Regions from separate parts of the Rhizobium sp. HT1-10 genome, predicted to be linked through region 1. Evidence: predicted binding sites of a transcription regulator. Region 1 holds the regulator's gene; each other region holds the start of a gene.
The links. Region 1 encodes PhoB, which activates phosphate uptake and scavenging genes when phosphate is short. Its sites were predicted from a motif close to TGTCATNNANCTGTCAT; they were not measured.
Positions count from the first base shown of each region.

Region 2: the regulator PhoB is predicted to act here: its motif matches at 1,987-2,003, upstream of VH564_RS03730 (esterase-like activity of phytase family protein).
Region 3: the regulator PhoB is predicted to act here: its motif matches at 1,573-1,589, upstream of VH564_RS06985 (DUF2794 domain-containing protein).

Region 1 covers NZ_JBCEBQ010000001.1:37,373-41,558, forward strand. The annotation lists gene phoR (phosphate regulon sensor histidine kinase PhoR) at 1-1,004, shown strand, start outside; gene phoU (phosphate signaling complex protein PhoU) at 1,208-1,921, shown strand; gene phoB (phosphate regulon transcriptional regulator PhoB) at 1,954-2,637, shown strand; gene VH564_RS00190 (GcrA family cell cycle regulator) at 2,832-3,359, opposite strand; gene VH564_RS00195 (aspartate aminotransferase family protein) at 3,795-4,186, shown strand, end outside.
Region 2 covers NZ_JBCEBQ010000001.1:748,664-752,849, reverse strand. The annotation lists gene rnd (ribonuclease D) at 1-801, shown strand, start outside; gene VH564_RS03735 (adenylate/guanylate cyclase domain-containing protein) at 899-1,966, shown strand; gene VH564_RS03730 (esterase-like activity of phytase family protein) at 2,078-3,436, shown strand; gene ppx (exopolyphosphatase) at 3,587-4,186, opposite strand, start outside.
Region 3 covers NZ_JBCEBQ010000002.1:410,215-414,400, reverse strand. The annotation lists gene VH564_RS06995 (hypothetical protein) at 71-346, opposite strand; gene VH564_RS06990 (hypothetical protein) at 358-564, shown strand; gene VH564_RS06985 (DUF2794 domain-containing protein) at 1,149-1,550, opposite strand; gene VH564_RS06980 (DUF1223 domain-containing protein) at 1,786-2,529, opposite strand; gene acnA (aconitate hydratase AcnA) at 2,746-4,186, opposite strand, start outside.

The sequences.
Region 1 (4,186 bases):
CCGGTCTTGCAGGCCTCGACATGCCGGTCCTGGTGCTCGACCGGGAGGCGTCGGTTGTCTACCAGAACCCTGCGGCCGAGCGCGCCCTCGACAGCTTTCCGCTCGGCGCCCATCTCTCCGCCAAGCTCCGCTCGCCGGGCATTCTCGACATGGTGCGGGAAACGATTGCCACCGGGGTGCCGAACCAGATAGAGCATTCCGAGCGGCTGCCGTCCGAGCGCGTTTTTATCGTCCGCATAAAGCCGATCGATCTTCCGCCGCATGAATATGGCGGCCATTCCTTCTTTCTGCTGAGCTTCAAGGATGTCTCCGAGCTTCGCCACATCGACCGCATGCGCTCCGACTTCGTCGCCAATGCCAGCCATGAGCTGCGCACGCCGCTGGCCTCGCTGCGCGGCTTCATCGAGACGATCCAGGGCCCCGCCCGCAACGATCCGAAGGCCCAGGAGCGGTTCCTTGCCATCATGTTCGACCAGGCAACGCGCATGAGCCGTCTGGTCGACGACCTGCTGTCGCTGTCACGCCTCGAGCTGAAATCGCACCTGGCGCCGGACCAGAAGGTCGATCTCGTGCCGCTGCTCGGACATGTCCGGGATGCGCTGTTGCCGCTCGCCATGGATCTCGACGTCGCCATCAATCTCCACATGCCATCAGGCAAGGCGGAGGTCACCGGCGACCGCGACGAACTGGTGCAGGTGTTCGAGAATCTCATCGAGAATGCCTGCAAATACGGCCAGGAAGGAAAGCGTGTCGACGTGACGTTGCGCAATGCACCCGGAGAGCCGATCGAGGTTACCGTGTCTGATCGGGGTGGCGGTATCCCGGCGGAGCACGTGCCACGCTTGACGGAGCGCTTCTATCGCGTCAGCGTCGAAAACAGCCGCTCGAAAAAGGGTACAGGTCTGGGCTTGGCAATCGTCAAGCACATCCTTACGCGCCATCGGGCCCGCCTGATCGTGAAATCGGAAGTGGGTCGCGGCACCGATTTCACAGTCCGCTTCTGACGGTGCCGGACGAGTAAAAGTTTAGTTATTGGATCACCTTGTAAATCAGTGATTTAGCCTGTCATAATTGTTTCATTGCCCTGACATAAAAGGGCGTGGATTAGCCCGATAACAAAGAAGGCCTCGAATAGGCGAATTGCGATGTCGTCGCCGCGACGAGCAGACCAGCTTCCCTTGACGCCCTTCAATTTGAGGATAGAAACATGGCTTCGACACATATTCATTCAGCTTATGACGAAGATCTTAAGTTCCTGACGCGCCGCATCTCCGAAATGGGCGGTCTGGCAGAACAGATGGTTGGCGAATCCGTTCGGGCGTTGGTCAATGGCGACGTCGGTCTGGCCCAGAAGGTCATCTCCGACGACACGATTCTCGATCACGCCGAGCGCGAAGTCGGCGACAAGGCGATCCTGACCATTGCCCGTCGCCAGCCGATGGCCGCCGACCTCCGCGAAATCATGGGCTCGATCCGTATCGCAGCCGATCTGGAGCGCGTCGGCGATCTTGGCAAGAACACAGCCAAGCGCGTCTTGGCCGTGCAGGGCACCGGCGTACCGCGCAGCCTGGGCCGCGGCATCGAGCATCTCTCCGAACTGGCATTGGTCCAGCTCAAGGAAGTCCTCGACGTCTACACCACCCGTTCGCCCGACAAGGCCGTCTCCATCCGCGAGCGCGACGAGGAAATCGACGCGATGTACACCTCGCTGTTCCGCGAGATGCTCACCTACATGATGGAAGATCCGCGCAACATCACCACCTGCACGCATCTGCTGTTCTGCGCCAAGAACATCGAACGCATCGGCGACCACGCGACCAACATTGCGGAAACCATCTTCTACATGGCGACCGGCGCACTGCCCGAGGGCGACCGCCCGAAGGACGACACTGCCAATACCGTCGGCGCGATGACGGAATAAGCCCAAAAGGCTGTTGAAGGAGAGCGGGCCCCATGGTTCCGAGAGTTGCCGTCGTTGAAGACGAAGAAGCGCTCAGCGTCTTGCTGCGTTATAATCTCGAGGCTGAAGGCTTCGAGGTCGACACGATCCTGAGGGGCGATGAAGCCGAGATGCGCTTGCAGGAGCGCATCCCTGACCTCCTCATCCTCGACTGGATGCTGCCAGGCGTTTCCGGCATAGAGCTTTGCCGCCGGCTCCGGATGAAGCCGGAGACTGAGCGTCTGCCGATCATCATGCTGACGGCGCGGGGCGAAGAGAGCGAGCGCGTTCGAGGCCTTTCCACCGGTGCGGACGATTATGTGGTCAAGCCGTTCTCGACGCCTGAACTGATGGCACGCGTGCGCGCCATGCTGCGCCGCGCGCGTCCGGAAGTCCTGTCGAGCGTTCTTCGCTGCGGCGACATCGAGCTTGATCGCGAAACCCACCGCGTTCACCGCAAGAGCCGCGAAGTCCGGCTTGGGCCAACGGAATTCCGCCTGCTGGAGTTCCTGATGACCTCGCCTAGCCGCGTATTTTCTCGCTCGCAGTTGCTCGATGGCGTCTGGGGCCATGACATTTATGTCGACGAGCGGACTGTCGACGTCCATGTCGGGCGCCTGCGCAAGGCATTGAATTTCTCCAACATGCAGGACGTCATCCGCACCGTGCGCGGTGCCGGCTATTCGATGGAAGTCTGACGCACTACCAGCCATCAACAATTGGAAACGGGCCGCTTGGCCCGTTTTTTTATGGGTTCTCCGCGTTTGTCCAGGCGTTCAGGTCCTGCGCGAGGCGGCTTCCCTGCGGCGATGGCCCCAAGGCTCGAACTCGCTCCGTCCCAAACGCAAAACGGGCCTCGCGGCCCGTTTTCGTTATTCCTGACGGCCTTTGCCTAGCGGGCAGCGCGACGGCGCTCGTGGACCGGCTGATAGGCCATTTTCTGGTGATAGGTGCAGTATGGCGACTGGTCAGGCGATTCATGGCCGCAAAAATGGAAATCGTCCTTCAGCGGGTCGCCGACAGGCCACTTGCAGGTGCGCTCCGTCAGATCGGTGAGGCCGAGGCGGCGAGCGACCGGGACGACGGCGTTCGAGGTTGGGCGAAACTGCACGGGGGCCGTTGCGTCGAGCTCGGCGTCTTCCTTGACCATCGTAGCGCCTTCGGCACGAACGGTCGTGCGCGGGGCGGCAGGGCGGGTGCCGAAAGTGGTCGGACGGGCGGGTGCGACATTCCGCTTTGTCGAGCGTGCCGTCGAAGACGTGCCGCCGGCTTTCGCGCGCCCTGGCAGGCAAAGACGATGAACCTTGCCGATGACGGCGTTACGGCTGACGCCGCCCAGCTGCGCGGCGATCTGGCTGGCGCTCAAACCCTCGGCCCAAAGTTTCGTGAGCCTTTCGACGCGCTCGTCTGTCCAATTCATGCTTGTCTCCGACTGCGTTCCCAATGGCGGAATCCTTCGCCATTGCCTCGCATTCAATCGAGGCACAAAACGCTTTTAAATTGTGGTGACTAGGTCCGCCGCATTGCAGTCTAGTAATCAAGATTTAACCTAGTGTGAGGCTGACTCCGTGACAAGAGTCGCAGGAATCGCGGGGAATCGATTTCCGGGTTTTCCCCAACTTGCTGCCTAGTGTGATATTTCTGCAATAGCTTTATTACAGTCTCGAAGACCACATGAAACGCCATTTTCCGCAAGGCTAAAATCAACTATTCGTTGACCAATCCCCCGTTTGTTGACATCGTTCTGCGAAACGACAATAGTGCCCCGGCCGCCGCAAGGCGGCATTTTTCATTGCCGACGGCGGCTTTGCGGAACTGCAGCCGTCACGTCCTGATCGATCGAAGGAATAGCGCCATGGCTGAAGCCGCGCCACTCTATGACACCTACATGCGCGCACCCCTCAGGTTCGAGCGAGGCGAGGGCGTATGGCTGATCACGGAAACCGGCGAACGATATCTCGATTTCGGGGCTGGCGTTGCCGTTTCCTCGCTCGGCCATGGCCATCCGCATCTGGTGGGTGCGCTGAAGGCGCAGGCCGACAAGGTCTGGCATCTGTCGAACCTCTATGAGGTTCCCGGCCAGGAAATGCTTGCCAAGCGGCTGACCGACGCGACCTTCGCCGACAAGGTGTTCTTCACCAACTCCGGTGCGGAAGCGCTAGAATGCGCCATCAAGACGGCCCGCCGCTACCAGTTTTCCAAGGGCCATCCGGAAAAATTCCACATCATCACCTTCGAGGGTGCCTT
Region 2 (4,186 bases), 710 kb from region 1:
CTCGTCAACCGCATCAAGAACATCCAGATCGACAAGACTTCTCGCTTCACCGACTGGACGCGCCGGCCGCTGACCGACAAGCAGCTCGATTATGCGCTGGCCGACGTGACCCATCTTCGCGACGTCTACCTGTTCCTGCGCGACGAGCTCGCCCGTGAGGGCCGTGCTTCGTGGCTGTCGGAAGAGATGGCGATCCTCGAATCGCGCGACACCTACGACCTTCATCCCGACGACGCCTGGCAGCGGCTGAAGATGCGGCTGCGCAAGCCGCAGGAACTGGCCGTGCTGAAATACGTCGCCGCCTGGCGCGAACGGGAAGCCCGCAGCCGCAACGTGCCGCGCTCGCGTGTGCTCAAGGACGACGCGATCTATGAGATCGCCCAGCAGCAGCCGCGCGACATCGAGGCTTTCGGCAGGCTTCGGACCGTACCGAAGGGTTGGGAGCGCTCGTCGGCGGGTGCTGCCGTGCTCGAGGCCATCAACGCCGCGCTCGACATGCCGAAGGCGGACATGCCGCATGTGCCGCGCCACACCCAGGCCCCCGAGGGAACCGCAGCGGCGGCCGAACTTCTGAAAGTGCTGCTGAAGCTGATCGCCGAGAAGAACGGTGTCGCGCCTAAGGTCATCGCCAACAGCGAGGACATCGAGAAAATCGCTGCGGAAGGCGAGAAGGCCGATGTGACGGCGCTGACGGGGTGGCGGCGCGAGCTGTTCGGCGATACGGCGCTCAAGCTGATCAAGGGTGAAGTGGCGTTGCGCTTCGTCGACAAGAAGGTGGAGACCGTCGCCCTCCCGGTGTGATTGTTACCTTTGCGGGAGGGTTTCCGCCCGCGAAAAGGCTTGACCCTGCGACCAGGCGGGATCACAACCGTCTGCCTTCAGCTTGTCGGAAGCAACCATGCGAACACTGCCCTCGGCGTTGAACTGGCTTGCTATCGCGACCTTCGTCGCTCTGTCCGGCGTCGCCTATGGCGTTGCTTTCTATCCCGAATCCCCAAAGTACATCGGTGCGATCTTCGCGCTCTTCTGCGGCATGCCGCTGCTCGCTTTCGAGCGAGGCTTGCTGATGCCGCGCCTCCATAGCCGTGTTCGCCTGTTGCCCACCCCCGCCTATATCCCCATTGCCCTGCTCATCGATGCGGCGCTGATCAGCATCGGCTTTGCCGTAGCCGGCAACCTGTTGAGAATGATCGGGCTGACCCAGGGGAGCTGGCTGGACGCGACGATCCCGCAGGCAGAGGTCATCATCTACGCCTTGTCGGTGTCCGCATTGACGGTCCTCGTCCTGCGCGTCCGCGATCTGCTCGGCCGCGACGTTTTCATCAGCCTGCTGACAGGGCGCTATCGCAATCCGGTCCCGGAGGAGCGCGTGTTCCTGTTCATCGATCTCGTCGGCTCCACGGCCTTTGCCGAGGAGTACGGCGACCTGAGGACACAGCAATACCTCGGCTCGCTGTTCGGAACCTTTGCCGAGCAGATCCGCCGGCACAACGGTGCCATCGACGACTATATCGGCGACGCGGCCATCATCACCTGGCCGCTCAATCGCGGCATCAAGGACGCCTGCTGCGTGCGCTGCATTTTCGATATCCTGTCGAACATCGAAGCCAACAGCGACGTCTGGCGCAAAGTCTATGGCCAGGTGCCGCGGGTCCGGGCAGCCCTGCACGGGGGGCCGGTGATTACGGCTGAGATTGGCGTCGATCGGCACAAGATCACCTACTTCGGCGATACGGTGAACACGACCGCGCGATTGGAGGGACTGTCCAAGACCCTCGGCAGAGGCGTCTTGATCTCGTCCGACCTGGCCGATCTGATGACGATGCCCGATGGAATCGACGCCGAATATCTCGGCACCCACGCCGTCAAGGGACGCGGCCGGGAGGTGGGCGTGGTCGCCCTGAGGGATATCGGTGAGACCAGGCTCCGCCGACCGTCGCAGCTGTCGCTGAACCTCGGCAGCTAGTGCCAGAAGTTGCGCCAGGCTGTCATCAAAACTTAATCCGGGTATAATTTACCAGACACGTTCCCGCCGTAAGTCCTCGGTTGTCAATTCCGACCAGTAAGCGTGGAACACATGACCAAAATCCTTTATGCCTCCGTGGCGCTCTGCCTTTTGATGTCGACCCAGGCTCTTGCCGAAGAGAAGGCCTTTCCGGCTACCCTGACTGCCCAGGCCATCCTGCCCGCCAACACGATCATCGCCGCTCCGGCAGACGCTCCCGACTACCTGAAGACGGCCGGCAAGTTCACCACTGCCGACCGCAAGCGCGCCACCACCCTCGGCAGCGTTCCCGGCATGGACGGCCTTGTGAAGACGGATCTGTCGCTGCCGTTCGACGGCCAGGCCGTGCAAGGCTTTTCAGGCATCAAGACGATGCCGGACGGCACGTTCTGGAGCCTTTCCGACAATGGCTTCGGCACCAAGGCCAATTCCACCGACGCGGCGCTGATGTATCACCACCTCAAATTCAACTGGGATAGCGGCAAGGTCGAGGTACTGAAGACGGTCTTCCTCTCCGACCCAGACAAAAAAGCGCCCTTCCCGATCGTTCTTGAAGGCGCCGAGAAGCGCTACCTCACGGGCGCCGATTTCGATGTCGAATCGATCCAGCCTGTCGCCGACGGCTTCTGGACGGGCGAGGAGTTCGGCCCCTACATCCTCCATTTCGACACGGAAGGCCGCCTGACGGACGTCGTATCGACCGTCGTCAACGGCAAGCCAGTCAAGTCGCCGGACAATCCGACGCTCTCACTGCCTGCCAACCCGAGCCTCAAACTGCCAGCTTTCAACATCAGGCGCTCGGGCGGCTTCGAAGGCCTTGCCATGTCATCGGACGGGTCGAAGCTCTATGGCCTGCTCGAAGGCGCGCTTTACCAGGATGATGGCACCGTCGAGAAGGTCGATGGCCAGACGGCCGTGCGGATCATCGAACTCGACGTCGCCTCGAAGGCCTGGACCGGCCGCTCGTGGCTCTATCCCTTCTCGCCCGGCGGCGAATCGATCGGCGATTTCAACATGCTGGATGCAACCACCGGCCTGGTACTCGAGCGCGACAACGGGGCCGGCACCGGCGACAAGGTCTGTGCCGATCCGAAGGCGCCGAAGCCCGACTGCTTTGCCGTGGCTGCCAAGCACAAGCGCGTCTACAAGATCGAGATGACGGAAGAAAACGTCGGCAAGGCCGTGCGCAAGATCGGCTATATCGATCTCATGCATATCTCCGATCCCAACAACAAGAAGCGCCAGGGCGGCGGCGACGGCTATTACGACATGCCGTTCGTGACGATCGAGAACGTCGATCGGGTCGACGCCACCCACATCATCGTCGGCAACGACAACAACCTGCCGTTCTCGTCGGGTCGTTCGCTCGGCAAGGCCGACGACAACGAGTTCGTGCTGCTCGAAGTGGGCGATTTCCTGAACGCCAAGTAGCCGGCCTGGCGCTGAGCCTGTCTTCTCCCCGCCGGGGAGAAGATGTCCGAAGGACAGATGAGGGGGCTGGCTCCGAAGTTGCCGCTCCCCCTCATCGCCTCGCATTCGCTCGGCACTTCTCCCCGATGGGGAGAAGGCAGAAACTGCGGACTATTCGAAGCGGAAGGCCAGGCGCTTGCCGGTTAGCTTGCCCAGCTGCTGCAGGCGGCCTTCGAGGCGTTCGCCGGCAAAATCGCGATATTCCGGCGGCACGACGAATTCAAGGTCGAGATCCGGATTGCGCGAACGCTGGAAGGCAAGATTGCGCACGACGCCAGGCATCGAGGCCGAAAACAGGTAGACGACGCGTAGCAAGCCGCCGAGCAGCTTGGCGCGCTCGATCAGAAGCGGCGTCGCGATCGTTGCCAGAGGCTCCGTGGCGCTGTCGTCATTCAGGCCCTCGTAGCGGTAGTAGCTCGCCAGCGCGAGGAAGGCACGGCCGGCATGGGTGATGCCGACGAAGGAGGAGTTGGCAATCACGTTGAGCGCTTGCAGGCCACGATAATCCGGATGGGCGCGCCAGCTGATGTCGGCCAGAAGGCAGGCCGCCTGGCGGTAGCGGCTCTCCTCCTCCGTCTCGTTGACACCGAAAAAAGGCATCATCCGGCCGGTCCATGCGGCAAGTTCGCGGGCGTGCTCTGGCGAGCGGGCGCGCAGAATGGCCAGTTCGCCGGCCGCCTCGAGCAGCGGGTCGGCCCGGCGCTCGTGCTC
Region 3 (4,186 bases), on a different contig from region 1:
TCACCGCGCCAGACGGCGTAGCGAGCAGACAGCCGAGAAGTTCGGGAAAATAGGCGCCGAGCGCACCGGCCTAGCCGGCATCGAAATATTGCGACGCCTTGAAGAGCCCATCGATCACGCCGCGCAGCAGGATACCCATCGCCGTCTCCTTCTTCAGGACGCGCCACGGCATGGAGCCCGTCGAGGCGACGGCGCTGGGCAGTGCCGTGCGCGGCACGATCACGTGCAGCGCATCCGCCGCCGACATCGCAAAGACAAGCGGTGTAGTAAGGTCGACGATGGTGATATCCCCGGGCGAATGGCCCGCGCTGGGCTGCCCGCCGCAATGCGGCCACTCAGCAGGCACGAGATGACGAGATGATCGACGTCGTCCCTCTCGACCAGCCGCGCGCTACGCGAAAACCGAGCACCGCCCGCAAAACTCCTGCAGAGGAGAAACGTACCAAGATGCCGGACGGTCAGGCTGGCTTGAAAATCATTGCCTGTGGAAAAATGCACGCCGTCAAACAGAACATCGAGGCAGGCGCGCCAGGCATCGACGGGATCATCGACACCAGAGGTTAAAAGACGCAGCTCGGGGACCGCACCGGGCGTAACGGCGACCGCCTCCGACTGCGTTGATATTTCCACGGGATCGTCCCAAGGCAGAATCAGATAGGATGAAAATCCTAGTCTATTTCTATCTTGAATAGCACCATATAAGTATACAACCGCCGGTGTGAGGAGGTATCCCAACCCACAATGCGCCGTTCACCGTGAATATTGACGGGAGAGCTGAGGAAAGCGCGCGTGTCGATAAACTTCACGGCAAGGAAGGAGTTAGGATTTCGATCCTGCTTTTGCAGTCAACGAGGAGCGGGCTATCTGGTGGAACCGCCACGCTTCGCACCGCTGGCGCTCGACATCATTTTGGCGGGACATACCCACGGGAGTTGCCGAATCTGGTCGTGGGTTGAAACTCTTTAGCCACCGACTTCGTACCCGGTTGCTTGGCACCACAAGTTGCGGAGAGATTTTTTGCGTACCGGAATTATTCTTCTGAGCCTATCGACCATCATGTGCTGGGCCCTGGCCTTCTATCTCGTCTACCGCACCCATTGAGACATGCTGGCGGACGGCACGCCGCCTCAGACTGGCGCGCGGTCTGGCTATTTTTCCACCAGCTTCAGCGCCTTGTCGAACACCTTCAGCACCTGCCGCAGTTCATGCCCACGCTTCAGGATCATGCCGTTGGTGTTGATGACGGAATAGGCGCCCTGCTTGGCAGCAAGCTTCGGATCCTTCTCGATGCGAAAGAGCGGAAGTTCGCCCGAGCGTTTGAAGACCGAGAAAATCGCCTTGTCGCGGGTATGGTCGATGGCGTAGTCGCGCCACTCGTTTTCGCCGACCATGCGGCCGTAGATCCACAGAATGGCGTCAAGCTCGCGGCGATGGAAGGTCACCGGCAAGGTGTCCTTGCTCTGCTTGTATTGGCTGATATCGACGACGACGGAACTGTTGTTCTCGACGCCATGGCCTTCGCCGCGCCTTAAATCCGGCTGATCAGTCATTAATTCCTCGAAGCCTCCGCTCGTGACAGCAGGATGACAGTGTCGCCCCGCCGCTGCAAAAATGCAAGACGGCGGAGTTCTTGATCTGTCTGTCTTGACGACAAGCCTCGCTGCGCCAGTTCTATTGCTATTCCTGGTCGCGTTGCCAGGAATCCCCGGCGGGCAGGTTCGGCATCCCCCCTCAAGCCTTGAATCGCCTGCCGGGCTGGCCGCCTTGGACTTGGCATATAACTGCCTAGTCGTCCGCGCCGAGGGTCATGGCCGTTGCACCAATGATCGCCGCCGGGTCTCCCGCCGGCGTCGAGGACTGCAGCAGAACCGCGAGCCCCTTGCGGCCAGCCTTTTCCATGACGTTGGCAGGCAGCGTCAGGTGCATTGGCTTGCCCTCCCACATGCCAACCGTCTCGACGTCCGAAACGCTGTGCATATAGGCGATCTGCTGACCGACATTGTCGCCCTTGGTTACGTCGACGCGCTGCTGTCTATCAAAATAGGCGACGACGACATTGGCTTTGCCCTGACCCGCCGCGATATCGATTTCCAGCTCGTCGCCCTTCATGGCCGCACTGACCGGGACGACCAGCCCCTGCCCGGCCCGGGAAAGATCGTCGAGCTTGACGTTGATGGCGCCGAGATCCGCTCCGTTCAGGTGATCCCGCCCATTGAGGACGGCCTGCGGCGTGTAGACGCTGCTTCGCCCGAGGGTGCGCGCATAGCTGTACTGGCGATCGGTGTTTTCCTTCGACGCCATGGTGTCGTTCCAGCCGAGGTAATTCCAATAATCGACGTGATAGGCGAGCGCGACGACGTCGCCCTGGGCGATCAGCCGCTGCAAGGCGGCATCGGCGGGAGGACAGGAAGCGCAGCCCTGCGAGGTGAACAGCTCGACGACGCCCTTCAGCTTACCAAGCTGCTGCGCATGCGCCGACCCGGCAAGGGCAACGCCAGCCAGCAGGGGGATCAAGAGCCGAAGGGACATGGCAGAACACCTCATTTCAGACCTTGATTGTCAAAATCCGTGGCCGGCATCAAGCCTGACAAACCTGAAACAAGAGATAATGGCTCGCAACCTCGCAGCAAAGTCACGAACGGGTGAGACAGCGCCGCAACGACACGCGGCAATACACATCAGCGTGAAACGACAACGCCGCCGGAGATCGCTCTCCGGCGGCGTTATGGATCGACAGGAATGCGATCAGGCGGCGAGGTCGCGCAGAACGGTCTGCAGGATGCCGCCATTGTTGAGGTAGACCACCTCGTCGAGCGTATCGACGCGGCTGATCAGCGGCACGTTCTTCACCGTGCCGTCGCCGTAGGTGATGACGGCGGTCTTCTTTTCGCGCGGCTTGATGTTCTCGAGACCTTCGATGGTGACGGTCTCGTCGCCCTTCAATTCGAGCGAGGCCCAGGTCGTGCCTTCTTCGAAGACGAAGGGGATGACGCCCATGCCGACCAGGTTCGAGCGGTGGATGCGCTCGAAGGACTGGGCGATGACGGCCTTGACGCCGAGCAGGTTGGTGCCCTTGGCAGCCCAGTCACGCGACGAGCCGTTGCCGTATTCGACGCCGGCGAAGATGACCAGCGGCACGCCTTCGGCCTTGTACTGCATGGCCGCGTCGTAGATAGATTCCTCTTCCTTGGACGGGTAGTGGATGGTGTAGCCACCTTCCTTGCCGTTCGGGCCGAGCATGTGGTTGCGGATGCGGATGTTGGCGAACGTGCCGCGCATCATCACTTCATGGTTGCCACGCCGCGTGCCGTACTGGTTGAAGTCGGCAACGCCGACATGGTGTTCCAGGAGATACGCGCCGGCAGGCGACGCCGCCTTGATCGAACCGGCCGGAGAGATGTGGTCGGTGGTGATCTTGTCGCCGAACAGGCCGAGAACGCGGGCACCCTTGATATCGGAGATGCCGGCGCCGCTCTTGCCCATGCCGACGAAGTAGGGCGGGTTCTGCACATAGGTCGAATTGTCGTCCCAGGCATAGGTCTGGCCCGGAGGAACCTGCACGGCCTGCCAGTTGACATCGCCCTTGAACACGTCGGCGTACTTGGTTTCGTAGAGTTCGCGGGTGACGTATTTCAGGATGAATTCCTGGATTTCATGCGAGGTTGGCCAGATGTCCTTGAGGAACACCGGGCTACCGTTCTTGTCGGTGCCGAGAGGCTCGTTGGTCAGGTCGATCTGTACCGAACCGGCAAGCGCGTAGGCGACGACCAGCGGCGGCGAGGCGAGATAGTTCGCCTGGACGTCGGGCGACACGCGGCCTTCGAAATTGCGGTTGCCGGAGAGAACGCCGGCGGCAATCAGGCCCTTGTCGTTGATGGTCTTGGAGATCGGCGCCGGCAGCGGGCCGGAATTGCCGATGCAGGTGGTGCAGCCAAAGCCGACCAGGTTGAAGCCGAGCTGGTCGAGATCGGTCTGTAGGCCGGACTTTGCCAGATATTCGGCAACGACCTGGCTACCTGGTGCGAGAGAGGTCTTCACCCACGGCTTGGACGTCAGGCCCTTGGCAACGGCATTGCGCGCCAACAGGCCGGCAGCGATCAGCACCGACGGGTTGGACGTGTTGGTGCAGGAGGTGATGGCGGCGATCGCCACGTCGCCGTGACCGAGGTCATAGTCCGTGCCTTCG